Regions from separate parts of the Cytobacillus sp. genome, predicted to be linked through region 1. Evidence: riboswitches for the same ligand, from Rfam matches in the RefSeq annotation. Region 1 holds a riboswitch; the other holds the start of a gene.
The links. A riboswitch is a leader RNA that binds a small molecule or an ion and turns the genes downstream of it on or off. The one in region 1 is predicted to bind FMN.

Region 1 (10,711 bases):
CTGAAAATTCATTTCTCGCATATTCTGTAACCGTAAGGCATACGCCATTTACAGAAATGCTGTCTCCCAGTTGAACATCTGATAAAACTTTGGAGGCCTGAATCGTCAGTTTCATGGCCTTGCCTTGCTGAACTACTTTTTTTACTGTTCCCAATTCCTCAATAATCCCAGTAAACATTATTCCTTGGCCTCCCTCAGCGGTTTTGCGGTAATTCTAAGGTCGCCGCCAATCCTTTCAATTTCTGTGAATTCCAGTACAGGGGCATCTTTTACATAGTCGGCACCGTCTCCGCCAATAAATGGAATCGCCTCGCTGCCTCCAATAATTTTAGGAGCCATATAAAGGATTATCTGCTGAAAGAAACCGCTTTTTATTAATGAAGCATGAACCTCTGATCCGCCTTCAACAAATAAAGTCATGATATTTCTTTCACCTAAATTTTTTAAAACTTCTTTAATCGGCACCTCATTAGCAGGAAAAGAAAAAATTTCAGCACCATACTTCTTTATCTCTTCTGCCTTTGACCGATCTATTTCTCTGCCGGTAAAGATTATGGTCTTTACAGACTGATCTCGAATGACTTTTGCGTCAGCCGGAATTCTGAGATTTGTATCTAATATAACTCGAATGGGATTTTTTCCGCCTTGGGGCAGCCTGGCGGTTAAAAGAGGATTATCGTGAATGATCGTATTTATACCTGTAAGTATCGCGTCATGTTCATGCCGTAGCCGATGTACATCCTGCCTGGATTCTGGAGAGGTAATCCATTTGCTGTCACCGGTTTTTGCAGCTGTTTTCCCATCAAACGATGAGGCTGCTTTAATGGTTACATATGGTGTCTTTGTTTTTATAAAATGAAAAAATGGTTCATTTAGGGCATCTGCTTCCTCCCTCAATATGCCGGTCACTACTTCAATCCCGGCATCCTGCATCCTTTCAATTCCTTTGCCGGAAACAAGAGGATTTGGATCCTCAGAAGCAATAAAAACCCTATTAATTCCTGAATTAATGATTAAGTCTGCGCATGGCGGAGTCCTTCCAAAATGGCTGCATGGCTCAAGAGTGACATAAATATCAGCGCCTTTAGCCTTATCGCCAGCTGCAGCAATCGCATGGACTTCAGCATGGGGAGTTCCTGCTTTCAGGTGAGCACCCATCCCCAGAATTTCACCATTTTTTACAACAACCGCACCCACCTGCGGGTTAGGGCTGGTTTGGCCTTTCGCGGCCGCTGCCAGACTGATGGCTAACTTCATATATTCCTGATGGTTCAAATTATCTGAATCCTCCTTCCCTTACTATTTCTCCAAATTAAGTATGAAACGGCAAAACCCCGTACACCAGCTAGGTGAAACGGGGCAAAATCACATGACGAAATAAGCGTTTAAAAAAAATTTTTTTGAACGCAGCACTATAATCATTCCTTCTCCCATCCAGACTTTCACTGTCGGCTTTGGAGTTTCACCAAATCCACCGTTTTCATAAGAAAAGCCGATGGCGCCTGGAGCTAGACACTTATCTAGCTTCAGAATTAATGCAAACTTATCTTTTTGAAAAGCGCATGCACCTTGCATCTCTACTTATAAAACCGGGTCACGGACTAAGAGGGCGTACCCTCATCACCGCCGGTTGGGAATTTCACCCTGCCCCGAAGGAAATCCTATTCTATTATAAGAATCTTACCATGAATAGTAGGAATATACAAAGAGAATTGTTTGTGAAAGAATTGAAACTTTTGCTTTAAACTGCCGTATAGTAATTATTGAAGAAGGAGAGGACTTTAAAATATGATTGAACCAAGAGAACATTTAATAAATGAATTAAGAAAATGTGAAGAATGGGAAAAAGACCAAGGTGATTTATGGTTTTGGGAGAAGCTGGGCAGACTCCCTTTTAAGCTTATTGATAGATTCACACCCGAGTTCATACAAAAAAAGGTTGGAGTGATTCTTGATGAGCTTGGCACATATATTCAATCAGGAGGAAGATATTTAAGCTCAGCTTCAGCGTTAAAGAATTATTATCCCGAACAAAATATTCATACACTGCAGGATGTAGTTGCCCTTCCCATATCAAAGATGGATGAAGCCGCCGAAAAGCTAAGCTCAAACCGAAAAAGAACCGCTGCATTGCAAGGTGCGAGTACTGGGGTCGGAGGGATTTTCACCCTGACCATTGATATCCCGCTTCTCCTTGGCATTCAACTAAAAACACTGCAGGATATCGCGATTTGCTATGGCTTTGATCCAGCTGATAAAAATGAAAGGATGTTCATCGTAAAAATTCTGCAATTTGTTTCCAGTGACATTGTAGGAAAAAAAGCCATTCTGCAGCAGCTATCCATGTTTGGATCTATAGAAGAAGGACCAAAAAGGGAAGTCGTTTCCGAGCTTCAGGGATGGAGAGAAGTTGTGTTTTCTTACAGGGACCAAATTGGCTGGAAAAAACTTTTCCAAATGATCCCGATAGCCGGACTGCTGTTTGGAGCTTTCATTAATCGCTCAGCCGTAAATGATATTGCAGAAGCAGGCATTATGCTATATCGAAAAAGAGTAATCGTTAATCGGCTGCACCAGAATATGATTAAAGAAATAAAACCGGAGAGCTAACAATGGCTCTCCGGTTTTATTTATGGAAGCTTTTTGATCTCCTTCTCCATATACTCTTCATTTAAAGCTCCCAAAACTTTTTCTCTAATAACACCATCTGAATCAATAAAATAGCTTGTAGGATAGGCCATTATATTATAGTCAGAACCTGCCTCGCCTTTTACATCCATAGGAATTGTAAAGGTCAGCCCCAGCTCTTTTACGAATTTATCTGCATCACCGCTATTCTTTTCTGTGTTTGTGAGATTGACAGCAAGAATAGTGAAATTTTCATCTTTATACTTGTTATACAGCTTCTCCATATGCGGCATTTCCGCACGGCAAGGAGGACACCAGCTTGCCCAGAAATTTAAAAGCACTGCTTTGCCCCTATAGTCGGAGAGTTTTACTGGGTTTCCTTCCATATCTGTCAGTTCAAATTCAGGAGCAAGATTTCCTTTCTCCAGACCAACAGGCAATTCTTCAGGATCTTCCATTTTATCGTATTTCTGCATTTGTCCGGCTTGCTCTACTACCCCTTTGTCCTTGAGAATGGTTTTGTCGACAATAAACAGCAAAAGGACAATAACTGCGGCTGCGAGTAGAAACTTTTTCATTCCAACACCTCTAAACTGATATCCCAATACTTTAACTGAACTTATCATACTATATGGGGAATATAGAATCTATAAATGTGCATACGGTTTTAGTGATTGCGGTAAAGAAAAAGCGTCGCAAAAATGGCATAAATTCTAAGCTTTTCTTTTGCTGTCAGACCCTCTTCAAAAGAAAGTACAGGTGTATTGGGGTCCCTAAACTGCTCCCCCCACTCAAGCAGCATCCATCCTTTGCGAAGGCGTGCAATTCTTTTTGATGTCTCATCAAGAATTTGAAAATCCGTATGGAAAAAGGTTTTAGCAATGGAATATCGGTCACAGCCATTCTTATATACCAGTTTGAATCCATCTTTTTTATTAATGATTGTTTCTTTGCAGGAATCTTTCGCAAACGAAATATCTATGCCTTTTCTATCAATTAAGATTGATGCCTCCAGATTTGCGCTATGATCATAGATTCCCAGCCTTCTTGGAAAAAGCCGATCCAAAAAATAAGGCAAGAACCATCGAAACTTCCACATTTTCATATCCCTGATTTCACCAACCTGCCTTCCTTCCGGGTCAAAAAGCACCATTCTAAGGGAAGGTGCCGGCATAAAAACGATCATCAAATTTGACTGGCTTAACAATGAGAGACGGGCTTGTCTGCTTTTCTTGAACTTTCTCTCCACTATCTCGGCCGCCCTTTGCTTATTCAGCAAGTGAATTTGATAGCACAAAAAACTATATAAGATGAAAGGGATTAGAAAAAGGATTAAATAAGTCCTTGGAAATTTTTCTATAAAAACCAATAGAATGAAAAATGGAGGTACAAGTGCGGCAAGGCTTGCATTTATTGAGATGTCAGCTGTTTTCAGGTAATATTGCTGGATATTCATCAGTATGTCTCCCCCGCTATATTTATTTCTCTATAGTCTATTAATTACTTTCTATAAAAATGAATTTTGGCAGGATTTTATGAAGTTTACATAACGATGCATCTGCAGATAGTCTGTTTGAGTTTTTCCTTAACATCTTTATTCACTGATTATCCTTCAAATAAAAAAGCTGACGGACACTTTCCGCCAGCTTTTTTGATGGAATTACTTTAAAGCATTAACTGCATTAATTAGCCCATGGCCAGATTGTTCGTCGTATCCAGGCTTGAAGATATCCTCTGATGAAGATTGAATGATCTGCTTTACTTGTGCAGGAGAGATTTGGTCTTTCCCATGTTTTGCAATGATAACACCAGCCAGTGCAGCAACTTTCGGAGCGGCCATAGAAGTCCCGCCTTTATACCCATACCCGCCGCCAGGGATTGTTGCTAATGCCAAATAAGTATTGTCTCTGCCAGCTCCAGTATTTGGATCATAGTTTGGTCCCAAGTCTCCGCCAGGTGCCATAACATCAATTTTGCCGACACCGTAATTGGAATAGAAAGCAAGATTCTTTAAAGCTCCTCCCGCAGATACACGAATCATCAATTGACTGCTGGGGCTTCTGTGAGTTGCACCGTTATCAGAACCTGACAGCTGTCCCGGACTCTTTAAATCAACAGCGTTATTTCCTGCAGAACCAACTACAGTAACACCTTTTTGAATCGCATATTTAATGGCTCTGTTAAACATCTGCACGTCCGCTACAGTTTCCTTGGTTGTATACTCGGGATTCTGGAACCAGTCATAGCCGCCAAGAGACATGTTGACAACATCCACATTGTCATCCGCAGCTGTTATTAAAGCTTCTGCGATATGGGAAGTCGCTGCACCGCCTTCCGGGCCGAATACACGGTATGCTGCTACCTTTAAATCAGGTCCTACACCCATTGTTCTTCCTTTCGCTGCAATTGATCCTGCAACGTGGGTTCCATGGCTGTTTTCATCCATTGGATCTGGGTGACCAGGAACAAAGGATTTACCATATGCGTAATTTTCTTTTAAATCTGGATGATTATAGTCAATACCTGTGTCGATTACACCAACAACGATATCTTTACCGTCAGCTGTCTTTCCAGTTCCTCCAGGAAGATTCCATGACGAACCATTATTTGTTACTTGTTTGATATCCCATTGAAGACTGTGATATAGATCAGCATTATCTAATGGAAGATCTGCATTTACTGCAGGAGCTTCGGGATAAATTACATTTTCAGCGCCAGCAGACAATACCAAGGAAGACTTCCGAATTTCATTAAGAAAATTAGGATTTGCTGATGAAACCTCAACAGCTCCTAATTTATCAAGCTTATTCTCTACTTGTCCTCCAGATTTTCTCACTAATTCTGTATAGCCTGCAGGAAGCTTTGCTTCATCTTTGAAAACAACTAAATAACTCTTTTCAGCCGTTTGGGCTTGTCCAATGCTGACAGAACCCGCAAAAACAGCTGAGGCACATAATGCCAAACTTAATGTACCCGTTACGATGCCCTTCTTGATATTCATTTTTTATTGAGACCCCCTTATATTTTCTAATTTTCATTATATTCTAAATAAAAGTCTCGACAATCTTTGTATTCCGACATACTTCTTCGTCACTTTTCAGGAAACAATACTTAGAACCCATTTGTCTTTTTACATTTTAAGTCTGCCTGGGTCTATTTACTTGATTCCCAATCAAAAACTTTGTTTGTTCATCTTCAGCCCTGTCGAAAAGACAAGACTATTTCCTTAAGAAAAAACCGCATCTTATTAGATGCGGCTTGGCTAAAATTGATTGATTCTATCAAAGGATGTTCTTGCATCCTCATATCCTTGCAGATATAACTTTTCCAGTTTTTGAGGATTCCGCTCCATCCGTCCCACTGTTAATGGCTCCTGCGGCTGGATGACAAGAACTGTCCCATTCTTCTCTTCCTGTTCAACATAGCGGAGGGTATCGTTATAGGTCCGGCAGCGTTCCGCCAGTGCTTTCTGCAGCCCGGTATAATGCGGATATTTCCTTTTGACCATAAAAGTAAATTTAGATGGCTTTTTGGAATATCCCCTGTTTCTTGTTAAAATCACTATATTTTTTTTGAATCCATCTTCCTGGGCTTTCTTGATTGGTATAGGGTCGCTGATTCCGCCATCAAGGAGGACCCGGCTATTAAAATCCACCTCCGGGGCAATAAAAGGCAAGGAACTTGAGGCTTTTAAAACCTTAAGCATATCTTTGCCATAATCTTTTTTACTGAAATACACCGGTTTGCCGGTATGGCAATCTGTTGTTCCAATGACAAATTCAGACTCATTTTTATAAAACTCATCATAGTGATATGGGACAAGTTTATTAGGTATTTCATCAAAAATAAAATCCATCCCGAATAATTGACGGGATTTAAAGTAATTCCGCCATGAGATATATCGGGGATCTGTGACATAATCCACATTCACAATTCTGTTCCTGCCCTTTTGCTTGGACAAGTAAGAAGCTGCATTGCAAGCCCCTGCAGAAACTCCAATTACATAAGGAAAGCAGAGGTCCTGTTCAAGAAAATACTCGAGAACTCCCGCTGTGTATACTCCCCGCATTCCTCCGCCTTCAAGCACCAGACCCGCTTCACTGATCACCGTTCATCTTCCTTTCACTCTTTTAAAGCTATACTACCAAAATATCAACCTTCCATATACAAATCTGCCCAAAAGGGAAGAACATGCCATGAAGTCAGGCAAGTTCCCTTCTTTTAAAGATAGCAATTGATGCCAGCATGGAAATAACAATAGTTATAACAGAAACAATAATACTCGGCAATAATTCATCCGGGAAATTACGGCCCAAAATGAAAGCATTCGTATAAGCAGATAGAAGGGCCGGACTCCACTCCAGCAGATGAGGAAGCGAACTGCTCAAGAGGCTTAATATGACTATGACGCCAATACTGATAAATCCAATAGTACCAGGCGATTTAATAAACGTATTGAACAGTATGACTATAGTTATAATAAGTGTAAGCCAGATACCATAAACAAAGAAGGATTGGAGAAAATCCGAAAAAGGAATAAATTCAAACAATACGCCTACATAGTACCAGGAGAGGAAGTAACCTAATAAATAAGAGAACCATATGAGAATCATAGAACCAGCCCACTTTGAAGTTACAAACCGAGCGTATGAAACAGGCTTCACCAGTATAATCCCCGCCACACCGCTTTTCCTTTCCCCAGCAATAGTCCCCATTGTAATTAATACAATAATAAGCACACCAAACGTATTGAACTGGCTAAGACTTGCAGCGAGTGCTTCACCTGCAGATGGAACTGGAAGCTCGATGACTGCTCCTTCCGGCAGCCCGCCAAGAGAATCAATAATCTGAGGCATATAATATAATGTCAGCGGCTCCTTTACAGCTATCATAATAAAAGTAAGCGGAACCCATATCCATTTGAAATTTCTGGACATTTCAAGCATTTCTTTTTTAAATAAACTCATCCATTGATTCATTTTTGCACCACTTTCATGAATAAATCCTCCAGCCTCGTTCTGCTGATTTCAAACTTAACCAGCGGCAAGTTCCGTTTCATAATCTCAGTTAAAAATAGTTTTCTGGCATATTCTATATCCTCTACCAAAAAGCTCGCATACTCTCCATCCAATTTCATTGAAGAAACAGGCTGAAGCAGAGCTAATTCTTCTGCATATTGCACTGTATTTTCTTTAAAAGCCAAGTCAATCTTTGCCTGCTGATGTTTAGTTCGCAGGCCTGCCAACGTCCCTGATTCAACTAGTTCACCATTATGGAGAAATAATATTTCATCACAAATCTCTTCTGCATCATTTAGTATATGAGTTGAAAATAGGATAGCTGATTCTTTTTTCAGCTTATCCATCAGCTCCAGCACTTCTCTGCGTCCAAATGGGTCGAGAGCAGAAACCGGTTCATCAAGCATGACGAGCTTCGGACGATGGATTACAGCCTGTGCAATACCAAGCCGCTGCTTCATGCCTCCTGAATATTTTCCAATCCGCCGATTCTTAGCTTCAGCTATACCGGTAAGTTCAAGAAGCTCTTTTGCTCTGTCTTTGGCTTCTGATTTAGGAAGACCGGCAAGCTGGCCGGCATATTCGAGAAACTCGATGCCTGTCATCCATTCATAAAAAACGGGAAATTGAGGAAGATAGCCTATTAATCTTCGGAAATCCGCTTTTTCTGCCCCTTCAAACACGATCGAACCGGAATCCGGCTTCACCAGCCCGGCAAGCATTTTTAATGTAGTTGTTTTTCCTGCCCCGTTTGCTCCCAGAAGGGCAATACATTTTCTTTCAGATAATTGGAAGTCCAGACCTTTTATTACTTCCTGGTCCTGGAATTTCTTTTTTAGGTTTATTATGCTTACAACTGGCATTATCAGGCTCTCCTTCCGAAAATAAAGTAAATAATTGGCCCCATCAGGTTTATAAATAAAATGATGAGAGCCCATACCCATTTTGGCCCATTTGCTTTTTCTATTTTTACCAGATCAATAATGGCAACGGCCATTAATATAAGCTGAATGATAACTATAGGTGCAAGAATTGCCCAATTAATACTTTCTAAAAACTCCATTATGCTGTCCTCCCTTATTTGTTATGTCATTCATATGACGTGCAAGTTCCTAAAACGTTCACTGGGAATTCAATAGTTTTTAAACAAAAAACACCCCAATAATGGAGTGCATCAGAGTTTAATAGAATAAAGAAGGGGTTAATCTTTTTCTTTTTCATAAACAGACATCATATTGCGGATTTCGTTTGTTACTTGATCAATGAGCGAGGACGGCGAGAGTACCTTCGCCTGGTTACCCCAGTTGAGGAGCCATTTGACAAGACCCTCACTCACAATGGCTTTTGCTGTTAAAACGAAATGATTTTCATCAAGCTTTCTTATGTCTGCATCCCTCCCGAATTTATCAATTATCACGTTGATCAGATCGTTATGGAACCGGATTTTTATCCACTCTTCAGAGCCGGCATACATATGAAAGGTTGAGCTCACATACCTGGATACATCAAAAGGTTCATATGCGAACTGTTCTTCCGTTATATTTACATTGCGCAGACGGTCAATCCGATAATGGCGGATTTCTTCATTAGCAAAGTAATAGGCTATTAAATAATAAAAATCATTTACCCAGGTGAGCGCCAGCGGCTTGACCCTGTATTGCCCTCCATTGTGGCTTAAAGCAAATTCCTTGTTAAGATTATATCTTCCATATTGAAATGTGACGATTCTCCGCTCGGAAATGGCTTCATGCAAATCATTGATAGCCAGCCGAACCAGTTTGCTCTCACTTTTCACAGAGGAATCGATCATAATTTCATTATGCAGCTTTTTGGCATGATGAATGCTTGTCAGCTTTTTAATTTTCCGGATCAGCTGTTTCGTCTCATCTTTCGTGATAAAGCGTGCAGAAGCAACAGCATCAATCAGCATACGCAATTCATAAAGCTCGAATAGACGGTATTGATGGCTGTAGAACTTAGGCATCCCCTCTTTTTCCTGGTTGATGGTAATATCAAATTTTGCTTCAATCAGGTGCTCAATATCATCCCTCAGTGAGTTTTTGTTGAATTTCACATCCGGTCCATATTCCTTTTTAAAGCATTCAGTTATATCGTCCAGTGTATATTCATTTTCTTCATCAGTCTGCTCTCTTAGAATCTCCATAAGCTTGAGCATCCTTTGTTTGTTATCAAGTCTATTCATTACTTCCCCCCGTGTACTGTATAACTAAAAGCTCTGCAGAATTAATTATCCATTAAAAAAAGCCCAGTGGCAACGGCCCTGGACTCTGTTAAATTACTTTAAAATCCTGAAAACTAAAGGTATTCTGTACTCCTTGCCCTCATACGCTTTGACTGCAGCTACTATCGTAAAAATAAAAGCAAGGATTCCCACGATCCAAATAGTTATCATCCCAATTAAGATGATCATAAGCACGACGCTGATGGCACTGTAAATCGTATAGGAAATTAAAAAATTCAGATATTCCTTGCCATGATAATCTACAAACTCAGAGTCATTCTTTTTTAAAAGCCAAATGATCAGCGGTCCGAAAAAAGCTGTAAAAAAGCTGGTTACATAGATAGCTGCAGCTAAAAGCCTTTCATCATTGGAAGGCATTTTATAATCATTCATTCTGTTTCCTCCTAATAATCCTCAATATATTTTATGATTTCTTCTATATTATTTACGTTATTCATTTTAAAAGGTTTCATGTATTTATTAATTTTTGCGCCCTTCCCCAAAATAATTAAAACCTTAATTTCAAGTTCTTGAATGGGACAACTTGAATACAAATGTTAAAGACAGGCATTGCGCCATGACTTTGCCAAATTCTCATACCTGCTTAGGAAGGTGATATATAGATGATGTCAAAGCTGGAGGCATTCATTCTGGGGATCATCCAGGGACTTACCGAGTTCCTTCCTATATCCAGTACAGGACATTTATATCTGGGGAGACATCTATTTGGGCTAGATGAAGCTGGCCTCTTCCTTGATACAATGCTGCATATAGGAACTTTACTGGCAGTCCTTGTCGTTTACAAAAATGAATTGCTTCAAAT
Region 2 (10,711 bases), on a different contig from region 1:
GATCCTCAATTGTACTTTTTTTCAATTTTCTCGTTTTCGCTATAACATCCAAATCCAGTCCCTGTTTTAGCAATGTGTATGTTTTTTGGGCCGACAACGTTAGCTGAACTTCATTTCCTGCCCCGCACACTAATTTATCGATAAGCGGATATCCGGCAGCATTTTCTCTTACGCTAGCAAGAATATGATGAATGGCTCCGAGGAACTGATGGTGGTAATAATCCTGACTGATTCCCAGGTGTTCTGAAGCCTGAACAGCAGTGAGGCCAATACGGTTATAGCCTGACAGCCTCAAAGTCAGCACAGCAGGATTAATATCCCTTAGCCTTTCGAGGCATTGGCAGAGTTCCCTGTTCAGCACACTTCCTATTTCATTGCGGGCGAATCCAGATGTTCTCAAAAAATATTTCAGCCATTCATGAACATCTCTTTTTCTTTGAATTGGAAGGTATTTTACATTGTCATTATTTAAATGTGATATAACCTGAATTAAAAGAGTAATCCTCTCCCAAAACAGGTCAGCTGCACTATGATACAGCCATCCGTTTAATGAAGACGGTATTGGACATTCTAAAAGAGACCTTTCCAGCTCTTCCTTGCCCTCTGCAGTCAAAATGTAATGCTTTTCATCAGCTGCAGTCATCCAGCTTCTGCTTTCAATCTCTTGTGAAAGATGATCCAGAGCATCCCGGCTTAAACTTCCAAATGTTCGAAAAAGCTGGGTCAGCTGAAATAAATGAGCATCTTGAATGGTTTGGGAAGTTTTTTTTCCATTGAGCAAATGTAAAATAGAGTATATAGTCCTTTGTCCCTGTAATTCTTTAACACAGTACATGATTACAGTTTTCAAATAAGTTCTATCCATTTTTTTCACCTTACGGCCAAAGATTTTAATCTTGTTTTCATAAGCTTGTTCTCCTTCTTCCATTTTATCATGAAAGAAATCGGCAGGCCGTTTTAATTATTTTTTCATAGGGTAAATTATGCCTAAACCCTTGTGTGATAAGCATTCTCAATACATTTTCTATTGAAAAGTTGAACATTCAGTTTTACAATAGATGTGAGGAATGTGTTACCATCATTTTGATGGACGATTAATTGTTTAAATCTTGGGAGGTTTTTTCATGGCAAAGTATACAATTGTTGACAAAGAAACATGCATTGCATGTGGAGCTTGCGGCGCAGCTGCACCGGACATTTATGATTATGATGATGAAGGCATCGCTTTCGTTACCCTTGATGATAACCAGGGTATCGTTGAAATTCCTGATGTATTAGTTGATGATATGATGGATGCATTCGAAGGCTGCCCGACCGATTCAATCAAAGTAGCTGATGATGCTTTTGATGGCGACCCGCTTAAATACGAATAATCCTCAACCATACTCTAACCTTTGTTAAGCTGCTGCTCCCTTTCATCATGAAAGGGAGTTTTTTTGTTAACATTGCATGCATGAACAGAAAAGCAGCGGCACATTTGCCGCTGCTATAAACTTATATAGTATTAAGCTGCGCTTTTAATAACAGCCTGCTTTTCCACCCAAGTTCTCATGCGTGTAAAAATAAGCATGAAAACAATTGAAATGATTAAACCTTTTAAAATGTTGAATGGCAAAATCCCTGTCACAATCATTGTTCTCATTTCAGGCGCTGACATTGCAGGGAAGTTAAGGAAGAATGTATATGCCGGCAGAATTACAAGGTAATTCAGCACACTCATAATGACAGCCATAACCATTGTGCCGATTACAAGCCCAAACGTCATGCCCTTTTTTGTTTTCAGCTTGCTGTACACATAATAGGTCGGCAGGACGAACAAAATGCCTGCGGCAAAGTTTGCAATATGCCCAACAGGAACACCTGTTGCACTCCCTGTCATGAAGTAATCAAGAATATTCTTAATAAGTTCCACTAAGATCCCTGCTGCTGGACCAAAGATTAACGCTGCGATTAATGCAGGAATATCGCTGAAGTCAATCATCAGAAATTGCGGAAACGGCGGGATTGGGAAATTGAGCAGCATTAATACGTAAGAGATGCTGCTTAGCATTCCAATAGCAACCATAGATTTGATATTAAGTTTTTTCAAGTTCCTCTCTCCTTTTTAGGACTATCTCTCCTAAAGAAGAAAGGTTCAGCTAAGCAAAAGTCTTCGCAATAAATAACCCTCAAGCTAATATAACTTGAGGGATAGTTGCAAAGGCACGCTTAATAACGTTCAAAACCTGCATATTTTGAACGTCTGCAGAACCTCCATCTTCTCCCATCCAGACTGTACTGTCGGCTTTGGAATTGCACCAAATCCTGCCCAAATAAACTGCAGAGCTTTTTATTCAAAAACTCTGCTCTAAGGCTCGCGGGCTTAGAGTCAATATTGACCCATCACCGCCGGTCGGGAATTTCACCCTGCCCCGAAGATAGACCGTATTTATTTATACAGATTCATTATACTGAAAAAAAGTTATTCTGTGAAGGGATATGTTCACCTGTCAGGTTTAGATCCATGCCAAAACCCTTTCAGTTTTTTTAGATATAACAAAAAAAGACGGCAATAAGCCATCCTTTATATATTATCCAAGCGGATATTCCTTTCTTTCTCCTTTTGAGAAGGTCATGATGGACTGATACCCCACTTCTTTTGCAAGGTCAATTGCCTTTTCAAAATCTGCACCTACATGTTCAGGAAAGTGCGCATCAGACGATAAAACAATCGGGATATTTTTTTCATGGCATCTCTGAAGAAGACGTTTGTCCGGGTATAGTTCCCCCACTGGTTTTCTCAGACCAGCCGTGCTAATTTCAACACATGTCTTGGATTCTGCCAGCGCATTGGCTGCACGATCATATTGCTCCAGCAAAAATTCTTCGTCCTGTGGAACATATTTAAAAATTTTCACGAGGTCTAAATGGCCAACAATATCGAATAAATTTGACTGAGCCAGAGTAACCACCTGATCAAAATATTTTCGATATACTTCATATAGATCCCGTTTATCCCATTCTTTTCTAAATTCAGCCAGGTCTATACCGAAATCTCCAACCCAATGAATGGATCCGATTACATAGTCAAACGAATAACTATTGATAAACTTCTCCATTTCACCATGTTTGCCTGGTGTGTAGTCCATTTCGATCGACATCTTCACATCTATGTCATTGCTCCAAGCTTCATGAAAAACATTCACATAGTCTTTCATATCATAAAAACGCCTCTCGTTTACCCATGGATTCTGCAGGATGTCTGCTGTCTGGTAGAAATGATATGCATGCTCTGAAATTCCAAAAGATTCAATCCCTTTCTGAACTGCAGCATCTGTGAATTTTTTTAAGTAATCCAGGCTCAACGTGCCATTTTCGAGATGATTATGATAGTCTGTAAGCATTTTTCAAACTCCCCCAGTTTTTTACCCATTATACTTTAAGGGAGTAAAGCGGTGCAATCATTTCTATTCTATTTTTTGTGAATGATTAGAATTTGTCCAATTTTTATTACATCTGAATCAGCATTATTTAAGTCTTTGATTGCTTCTGCAGTTGTATCATGAAATTTCGCAATAGAAGATAGAGTATCTCCTTGTTTAACAGTGTATTCTGTATATTTCTCGGGTTTTATCAATAGCTTTTGACCTAAAAAAATGTGATCAGGATTAATATTATTTAAATCCGCAATATCCCCAGCATTCAGATTATAGTGTGCAGCAATAGACCACAATGTTTCCCCTGTTTTAACTATATGGTAAGTTTCCACGGAATCATTTTTTATTTTCCCTGATTCAACATTAGACGGCCGTGCTGAAACTTCACGCGCATTTTCCTCTTTAATCACAGCATTTACAGCTTGTCCAACTACTCCCATTCCAAATGCAACAGAGGGATCAACTGCATTTATTTTATCAGCTGTCCATGCATGCGTATGTATTTCAAAATGGAGATGCACACCTGACGAGTCACCCGTGCTTCCCATCAGTCCGATTTTCTGTCCCTGCTCAACATTTTCTCCTTCAGCAGAAAAACGTTTTTCCAGATGGGCGTACACTGTTTCAGTTTGGTTGTTATGTTTAATGAATATCACATTTCCGTATGTTTGGGAATAATAAGACCTGGACACAATTCCTGTGTCAACAGCATAAACTGGATTCCCGGAATCCCCAGCTATATCGATGCCTTTATGATGCCCTTTCCTTGTCCCAAACGTGTCTGTAATTACACCATCTGCAGGCCATACCCAATGCTTTGTCATTTCCGGAATTTTTGGCTCCGCAGCTTTAGAATGCTTCCCTCCCAAAAATAACAGACTCACACAAAGAGCCATTATTCCTGCGATAAAGAAACGCCTTATGTAATCCTTCATCCTTTTCCTCCTATGTTGTCAGCTGAAATATCCGTACGAGTGCCTGCCACTGTCCACACTCTCTTTCACCCTATGACAGCTTGTACTCTTTTAGAACAATTAACATAAAGCTCTTAAAAGCACAGTTATTAGTATACTTCCAGCAGCATGGTTTTTATGCAGTCCTGAGGGATTTTTATTCAAAAAAAAAAGGCAGCCACATGGGCCGCCCTCTCTAATTTGGCAAATCTCGTTTATTAGCTGCTACTGGTACCTTTAATTCTTCAGTAAGGTCAAACTTGCCGATTTTATCAACATCTGCATTTTCCAATTTAACTGTATCAAAATTAAAATCTTTTGCCGTAAGAAGTATTGCTTCAATCGCATGAAGTGTTGATTCATCATCAATTATTTCTGATTCATTATGAAAACGGATTAAGAGTTTGCCATCCTGTATTTCTTCTGTTTCAAAATCAATGTCTTCTGGTATGGATGCCTGCAAATTATTTTCAGTCCGGTCTTCCTTCATGGCTGTTAGAGCATCTTTTATAGAGTTGAGATGTTGTCTAAGCGGGACCAGGAATGGTGTTGATTCTGCGCCATTTGGATATAAGAAATAATAAATTAAGTTACCATTGCTATTTTCCGGGATAAATTCCTCTCTATTTCCATAATGGCTAAATTCAACGCCGATTTCCCCTTCAGTCATGAGGTTAATCTTTTCTATATCAAGATTATTCATTATATTGGACAAGACCTTCTCTAAAAGTAATTCTGTCGCGGAAGACATACTATATGGATGATCCGCTGGCACATCAACAGTTAACATTTTATTTTCCTGATCATAGGTGAAATTTGCTTTCAGAGGATAGTAATCATCTAAACCCCATTCATCTTCGGTAAGCCTGCTCATCGTGTCTTCAAATTGTTCAAATTTCGTCCTGGCAGGGTCTTCATCAATTAAAACACTGACGGGTACAATATTTTGCGCATCCTTATCCGGAATCGCATAAGTCAGTACCTCTTTCCCTGCCAAATCTTCTTCATAAACGGCAGTAGGGCTTGATTCTGATGCAACTGTCTTCTTGTTTATCTCATCATTTAATTTCGCTTCCGCTTCCGGCTCAGTTGACAGCTCTGCCTGGTCCAGTTCTTCTGAGCCTTTCTCTTGGGCAATTAATTCAGAGTCTTCCTCTTTCGCTTCCAGAATAGTGTTATTTTCATTGGTTATTTGTTCAGATGAGGTTGATCGGTCCGCTTTCAATTCGACCTGCTTATCTGCAGACTCCTGCCAGCTCATAAGGTTTGGGACGAGAATAAAAAGCAGGAGCAAGGCAGCAGCCGCTGCGATAGACGGCAGGATCCATGTTCTGTTTTTTTGCTTTCCCATCTTCAATTCGATGGCTTGATAAATGTCTCTCGGATCACGATCATCCTTAATTTTAGGCATCTGGCTCAGAAATTCCTTAAGCTGCTCATCGCTCCACTTTGATTCCTTCATTATCCATTCCCTCCTTCACCTTAAAATCTTCCATATGCTTTTTAAGCACCTTTAAAGCACGATGCTGGGTTGTTTTAACCTTGCTTTCGGTCCAGCCTAGTGAATCAGCTGTTTCAGTAATGCTGAGTTCATGTATATATCTCATAATTATGACAAGCCTCTGGTCAATGGTGCATAAATCCAGACAGCGATAGATCAGCTGAATTTCTTCTCTTTGCAAGGCAATTTCTTCAGGCAGTGGGAGCTCATCCTTTACCTGCTGAGTTGACCAGTCAAATTTCTCCATAATCCTTTGCTTCCAGCCCTTTTGTTTGCGAAAGGAATCTATGGCAACATTCCGCGCAATTGAAAAGAGCCATGTTTTTTCGCTGCTTTTTCCTTCAAACCTTTCATATGATTTTAATACTCTTATATAGACTTCCTGGACTAAATCCTCAGCCAGTTCCTTGTTTTTGACCATATAAAAAAGAAATTGAAAAACGTCATGATGGTATTTTTTATAAAGTTCATCAAAAACGGAGTCCATGGATTCCCCTCCCCGTTCAATAAAATAGTCGTTCTCTCTCTAAAAAAAGTTACAGTTTAACTATATTATTATTTCGCAGAAAAGCGCAAGAGCCTGTTTAAGTGCAGGATTACTCCCTTTCCTGCAGAAACCCCGGCCTAATGCATAGAAATACCTTTCAAAAAAAAGGGGAAGGAAATTTCATGCATCTCCTTCCCTAAGCTTATTATTAATTGTTTCCCGTGTATCAAGAACAATCGTCACATTTCTCGCCTTTATCCTTCATTTCGAGGAATAAAAATTGAAAATGTCGTACCATGTCCGGTCTTGCTTTGAACGGTAATATGACCTTTATGAGCTTCAATTATATTTTTTGCAATTGCAAGGCCTAGACCTGTTCCAGATCGGCCCCTCGTTCTTGCTTTGTCCGCTTTGTAAAAGCGTTCAAATACAAACGGCAGGTCTTCTTCGGGAATCCCCGAGCCAGAATCCTTCACTTCAATAAACAGTCCCCGTTCATCACTTCTTTCGATCACTTTTACCTCTCCATTCTGAGGGGTATGCCGGATGGCATTATCAATCAGATTGGTCATGACCTGTTCAATTCTGTCCGGATCAAATTGAATAGGGACACCCTTGCTTTGCAGATCATTTTCCAGACTAATTTCCTTCTCTTTTGCCAGCCCCTGAAACTTCCTTATAATTCTTTGCAGATAGGAATTCACTTCAGTGTCTTCCATTGTCAGCTGAATATGTCCAGCTTCCATTCTGGCAAGATCCAGCAATTCATTCACAAGCCGGCCCATTCTCAGGGATTCATCATAAATGACACTTGCCATTTCTTTTTTCTCTTCGTCCGTTCCGGCAATATCATCGACGATCGCTTCACTATACCCCTGCATCATAGAAATGGGCGTCCTTAATTCATGAGAAACATTCGCTATAAAATCGTTGCGGAGCTTATCAAGCTTACGCTCTTCCGTCATATCCCGGATAACCGCAACCGCTCCTCTTATATATTTATTGTTATAAAGAGGGCTGACGATGATCACCCAGGAACGTCCCTGTATAGAGATTTCACCAATTTGCTCCTTTTCGGTATTTACAGCAAGCTGGAAAAGTTCCATTACTTTGGATGGCACTTCCTCTGTATTATTCTCTATGTCATCCAGTTCATAAAACCAGCTTTGCAAAAACCGCTCCGCAGGAGGATTTGTGATCAGGATCGTGCCATCCCGGTTAAAGGTAATTACCCCATCAGCCATTCCGCTTAGAATGCTTGCCAGCTGTTCTTTTTCCTGGCTTAGAGCATTCATATTGAATTTCAGCTGTCTGCCCATTTGATTAAAAGCCATGGCTAATTCGCCAACCTCATCATTAGTCAGAATCGGAACCTTTGTATCAAATTTGCCTCTTGCTACCTCAAAGGCAGCTTCTTTCATTTTTCTGAGCGGAGCATTAATTCTTGTCGATAAGAAAAATGCAAAGATGGTTGTTAAAATGATGGCGACTCCTGCTGCCAGCAAAATGAACTTGGTCGTTGAACGCAGTGTTTCATGCATGACTTCAATGGATTGATAAATAAAGACGGCCCCTTTGCTGCTGTCACCTTCAAGAGGCACCCCAATTATAAGAATCTTGCTGTCATCATCTGCATCTTCTTCTGAATACTCAGGATTAACAGATGTTACTTTTTTTACAGTTTTATCTTCCGTGAGAACTTCTTTTAAATCATCCTCCTCGGTGAGGTAGGAGATGGGGAGTTTTAATGAATCTGTATGGTTTGGGGAATAGTAGTACTCATTCGGCGAGTTAATAATGACTACTTTGGTAACATCATCGACAAGCTCCCAGGAAATCTCCAAACCGACTTCACGATTATGCTCTTTTAAAATTCTGGTTATTTTATGGGCTGTATTCGATAATCCTTTTTCTGTTTCATTTATATGGTAATTCTCAAAAAACTCAAGCAGCATGACTGTTAAAATCAGCAGTACAAAGGAAACTAATAAAAGAATAGTGCCCCATAGCTTACCTGCAACACTCCTAAAGAGCATCATTCATTGATAACCTCGAACTTGTAGCCCACTCCCCAAACAGTGACAATCATTCTGGCAGCCTGCTCAGAAACTTTATTTAATTTTTCTCGCAAGCGCTTTACATGAGTATCGACTGTTCTTAAATCTCCGAAAAATTCATAGTGCCATACTTCCTTTAGCAGCTGTTCCCTGTCAAAAACCTTATCTGGCGCCTTTGCCAGGAAATAAAGAAGTTCATATTCCTTAGGCGTTAAACTGACTTCTTTCCCATCAGCCAGCACTTTGTGAGCATCATTATCAATCGTTAGATGAGGAAAAACGATTACATCTTTCGCTGTTGTTTCTGTTTGAAGGTAGGTAGTTTTAGAAGACCTGCGCAATAATGCCTTCACGCGAAGCACAACTTCTCTTGGGCTGAAAGGTTTTACAATGTAATCATCAGTGCCCACTTCAAAACCCTGTACGCGGTTAACTTCTTCCCCTTTTGCAGTCAGCATGATTACGGGGGTAGCTTTTTTCTCTCTCAGCTCTCTGCAGACTTCAATGCCGTCTTTGCCAGGCATCATTAAATCCAAAAGAATGACATCGTAATCATTTGCCAAAGCTTTTGACAAAGCCTGGTTTCCATTTTCCGCTTCATCAATCGAATAATTTTCACGCTCAAGGTACATCTTTAATAAACGGCGGATTCTCTCTTCATCATCCACTAGTAAGATTTTTACTTGGTTTTCCATTTTTCAAATCCCCCTAACGTTCAATTAAATAAATAAAGCTTTAATTAAAGCCCTCACTATTGTGAAGTGAAGGCTTGTATGTTTAATATCAGAATTATTATCTTTGAATTTTGAGAACTGTCTAGCTCCAGCGCCTATCCCCTCGAGGTCACAAGCTTGTCTTGTTTCGGCTCCTAGGGACTCGGGGGTCATAAGCCGTTTCCTTTCAGAAGGAAAAACGCCTTCTTACAGGAACCATCTTATGCCTGTCGTCCCTGGGCAGTCGCCTCCACATTTCGGTCAATCCGCCCAAAAAGGCAAAGAACGCCTTTCCGGGAGGCTCGTCTTGTGCTTGAGGTCCGCAGGATGCGGGTCATGCAGACGTTGCCACAGGACGTGGTGTTCTTAGTCTGCGTTCCTTCGTGAGCAAGGCGCTTCCGCTTTTCTTGTTATGATCCGGCGTAGGAGTGCAATCCTGCAATGACCAGGTTTACCGCAACCAGGTTAAACATGATAATGATAAATCCGATTACTGCGAGCCACGCAGACTTTTCACCGTGCCAGCCCTTTGAAAGGCGAAGGTGAAGATAGGCAGCATAAAATAGAAAGGTAATAAGCGCCCATACTTCCTTTGGATCCCATCCCCAGAAACGGGTCCAGGCGATTTGTGCCCATATCATGGCAAAAATCAACGCTCCGAGCGTAAATACCGGAAATCCGATTAATACTGAACGGTAGCCGATCTCATCAACCAAATCCAGATTAATATTTTTTGCAAGCGGCTGAAGCGCAGCTCCAACCCTTTTTCGGAGAATCAATCTTAAAGCAAGATATAGAATGATACCTGAAGCCAATGACCATATAACTGTATTTAGTTTTTTGGCATTAATAATTGCAGGCATTTCCGCCAGTGGTTCAAATTTTCCTTCCGTAATCAGCTTTCCCTCGTTTGGACCGGTTAAAGCAGGCATATGATATTCAAGCACAGCTTCCTGTCCGTTCTTATCGACCCAGTTAAATTCGGCCTTGTAGCCGGAAACTGAAAAGCTTGAGCTTATAATAATAAAGCCAAGTGTACAAACCAAGCCAAACATAACGGCTTCCAGCCAGAATCTCTGTTTACTTTGCTTAGATTGATCGACTGATTTTACTAAATAGATAATACCTGCAGCAAAGCTTACAGCTAATATAGCCTGTCCAACTGCTGCTGTTGTAACGTGGATATGAAGCCAATCACTCTGCAGAGCCGGAATCAGGGGTGAAACTTCCCGCGGAAACATGCTTGCATAAGCGATCATAAGCACAGCAACAGGTAGTGTAAAGACTCCTAAAATAGGTGTTTTATAAATCAAGTAAATCACTATAAAAGCACCTACAAGCGACATTCCAAAGAATGTTGTAAATTCAAATAAGTTGCTGACAGGCGCATGTCCGGCTGCAATCCATCTCGTAATAAAGTAGCCGAGCTGTGCAGCAAACCCGATAATGGTAATCCATAGTCCAATTGCTGCCCATTTGTTTGGCCCTTTGTTTATATTTTTCTTATCCTTTATGGAGCCAGCAAAAAAGACAGTAGCAATTAAATAGAGGATAAAAGCTGTGTATAGTAAATTGCTGCTTATT

Region 2: it holds a riboswitch for FMN, as region 1 does, so the genes downstream of both, ACEQ1T_RS22460 (ECF transporter S component) here and ribD (bifunctional diaminohydroxyphosphoribosylaminopyrimidine deaminase/5-amino-6-(5-phosphoribosylamino)uracil reductase RibD) in region 1, are expected to answer to the same signal.

Annotation. Positions count from the first base shown of each region.
Region 1 covers NZ_CAXQGS010000046.1:37,093-47,803, reverse strand. The annotation lists gene ribE (riboflavin synthase) at 1-178, opposite strand, end outside; gene ribD (bifunctional diaminohydroxyphosphoribosylaminopyrimidine deaminase/5-amino-6-(5-phosphoribosylamino)uracil reductase RibD) at 178-1,275, opposite strand; FMN riboswitch at 1,419-1,661, opposite strand; gene ACEQ1T_RS07100 (EcsC family protein) at 1,789-2,610, shown strand; gene ACEQ1T_RS07095 (TlpA disulfide reductase family protein) at 2,631-3,206, opposite strand; gene ACEQ1T_RS07090 (hypothetical protein) at 3,296-4,084, opposite strand; gene ACEQ1T_RS07085 (S8 family serine peptidase) at 4,289-5,629, opposite strand; gene ACEQ1T_RS07080 (patatin family protein) at 5,891-6,736, opposite strand; gene ACEQ1T_RS07075 (ABC transporter permease) at 6,831-7,607, opposite strand; gene ACEQ1T_RS07070 (ATP-binding cassette domain-containing protein) at 7,604-8,509, opposite strand; gene ACEQ1T_RS07065 (PLD nuclease N-terminal domain-containing protein) at 8,512-8,709, opposite strand; gene ACEQ1T_RS07060 (helix-turn-helix transcriptional regulator) at 8,848-9,849, opposite strand; gene ACEQ1T_RS07055 (DUF4870 domain-containing protein) at 9,943-10,281, opposite strand; gene ACEQ1T_RS07050 (undecaprenyl-diphosphate phosphatase) at 10,515-10,711, shown strand, end outside.
Region 2 covers NZ_CAXQGS010000129.1:103,386-114,096, reverse strand. The annotation lists gene ACEQ1T_RS22470 (helix-turn-helix domain-containing protein) at 1-865, opposite strand, end outside; gene ACEQ1T_RS22465 (ferredoxin) at 1,125-1,373, shown strand; gene ACEQ1T_RS22460 (ECF transporter S component) at 1,505-2,089, opposite strand; FMN riboswitch at 2,252-2,423, opposite strand; gene ACEQ1T_RS22455 (histidinol-phosphatase) at 2,571-3,383, opposite strand; gene ACEQ1T_RS22450 (LysM peptidoglycan-binding domain-containing protein) at 3,452-4,351, opposite strand; gene ACEQ1T_RS22445 (hypothetical protein) at 4,566-5,831, opposite strand; gene sigX (RNA polymerase sigma factor SigX) at 5,806-6,357, opposite strand; gene ACEQ1T_RS22435 (ATP-binding protein) at 6,612-8,396, opposite strand; gene ACEQ1T_RS22430 (response regulator transcription factor) at 8,393-9,109, opposite strand; gene ccsB (c-type cytochrome biogenesis protein CcsB) at 9,538-10,711, opposite strand, start outside.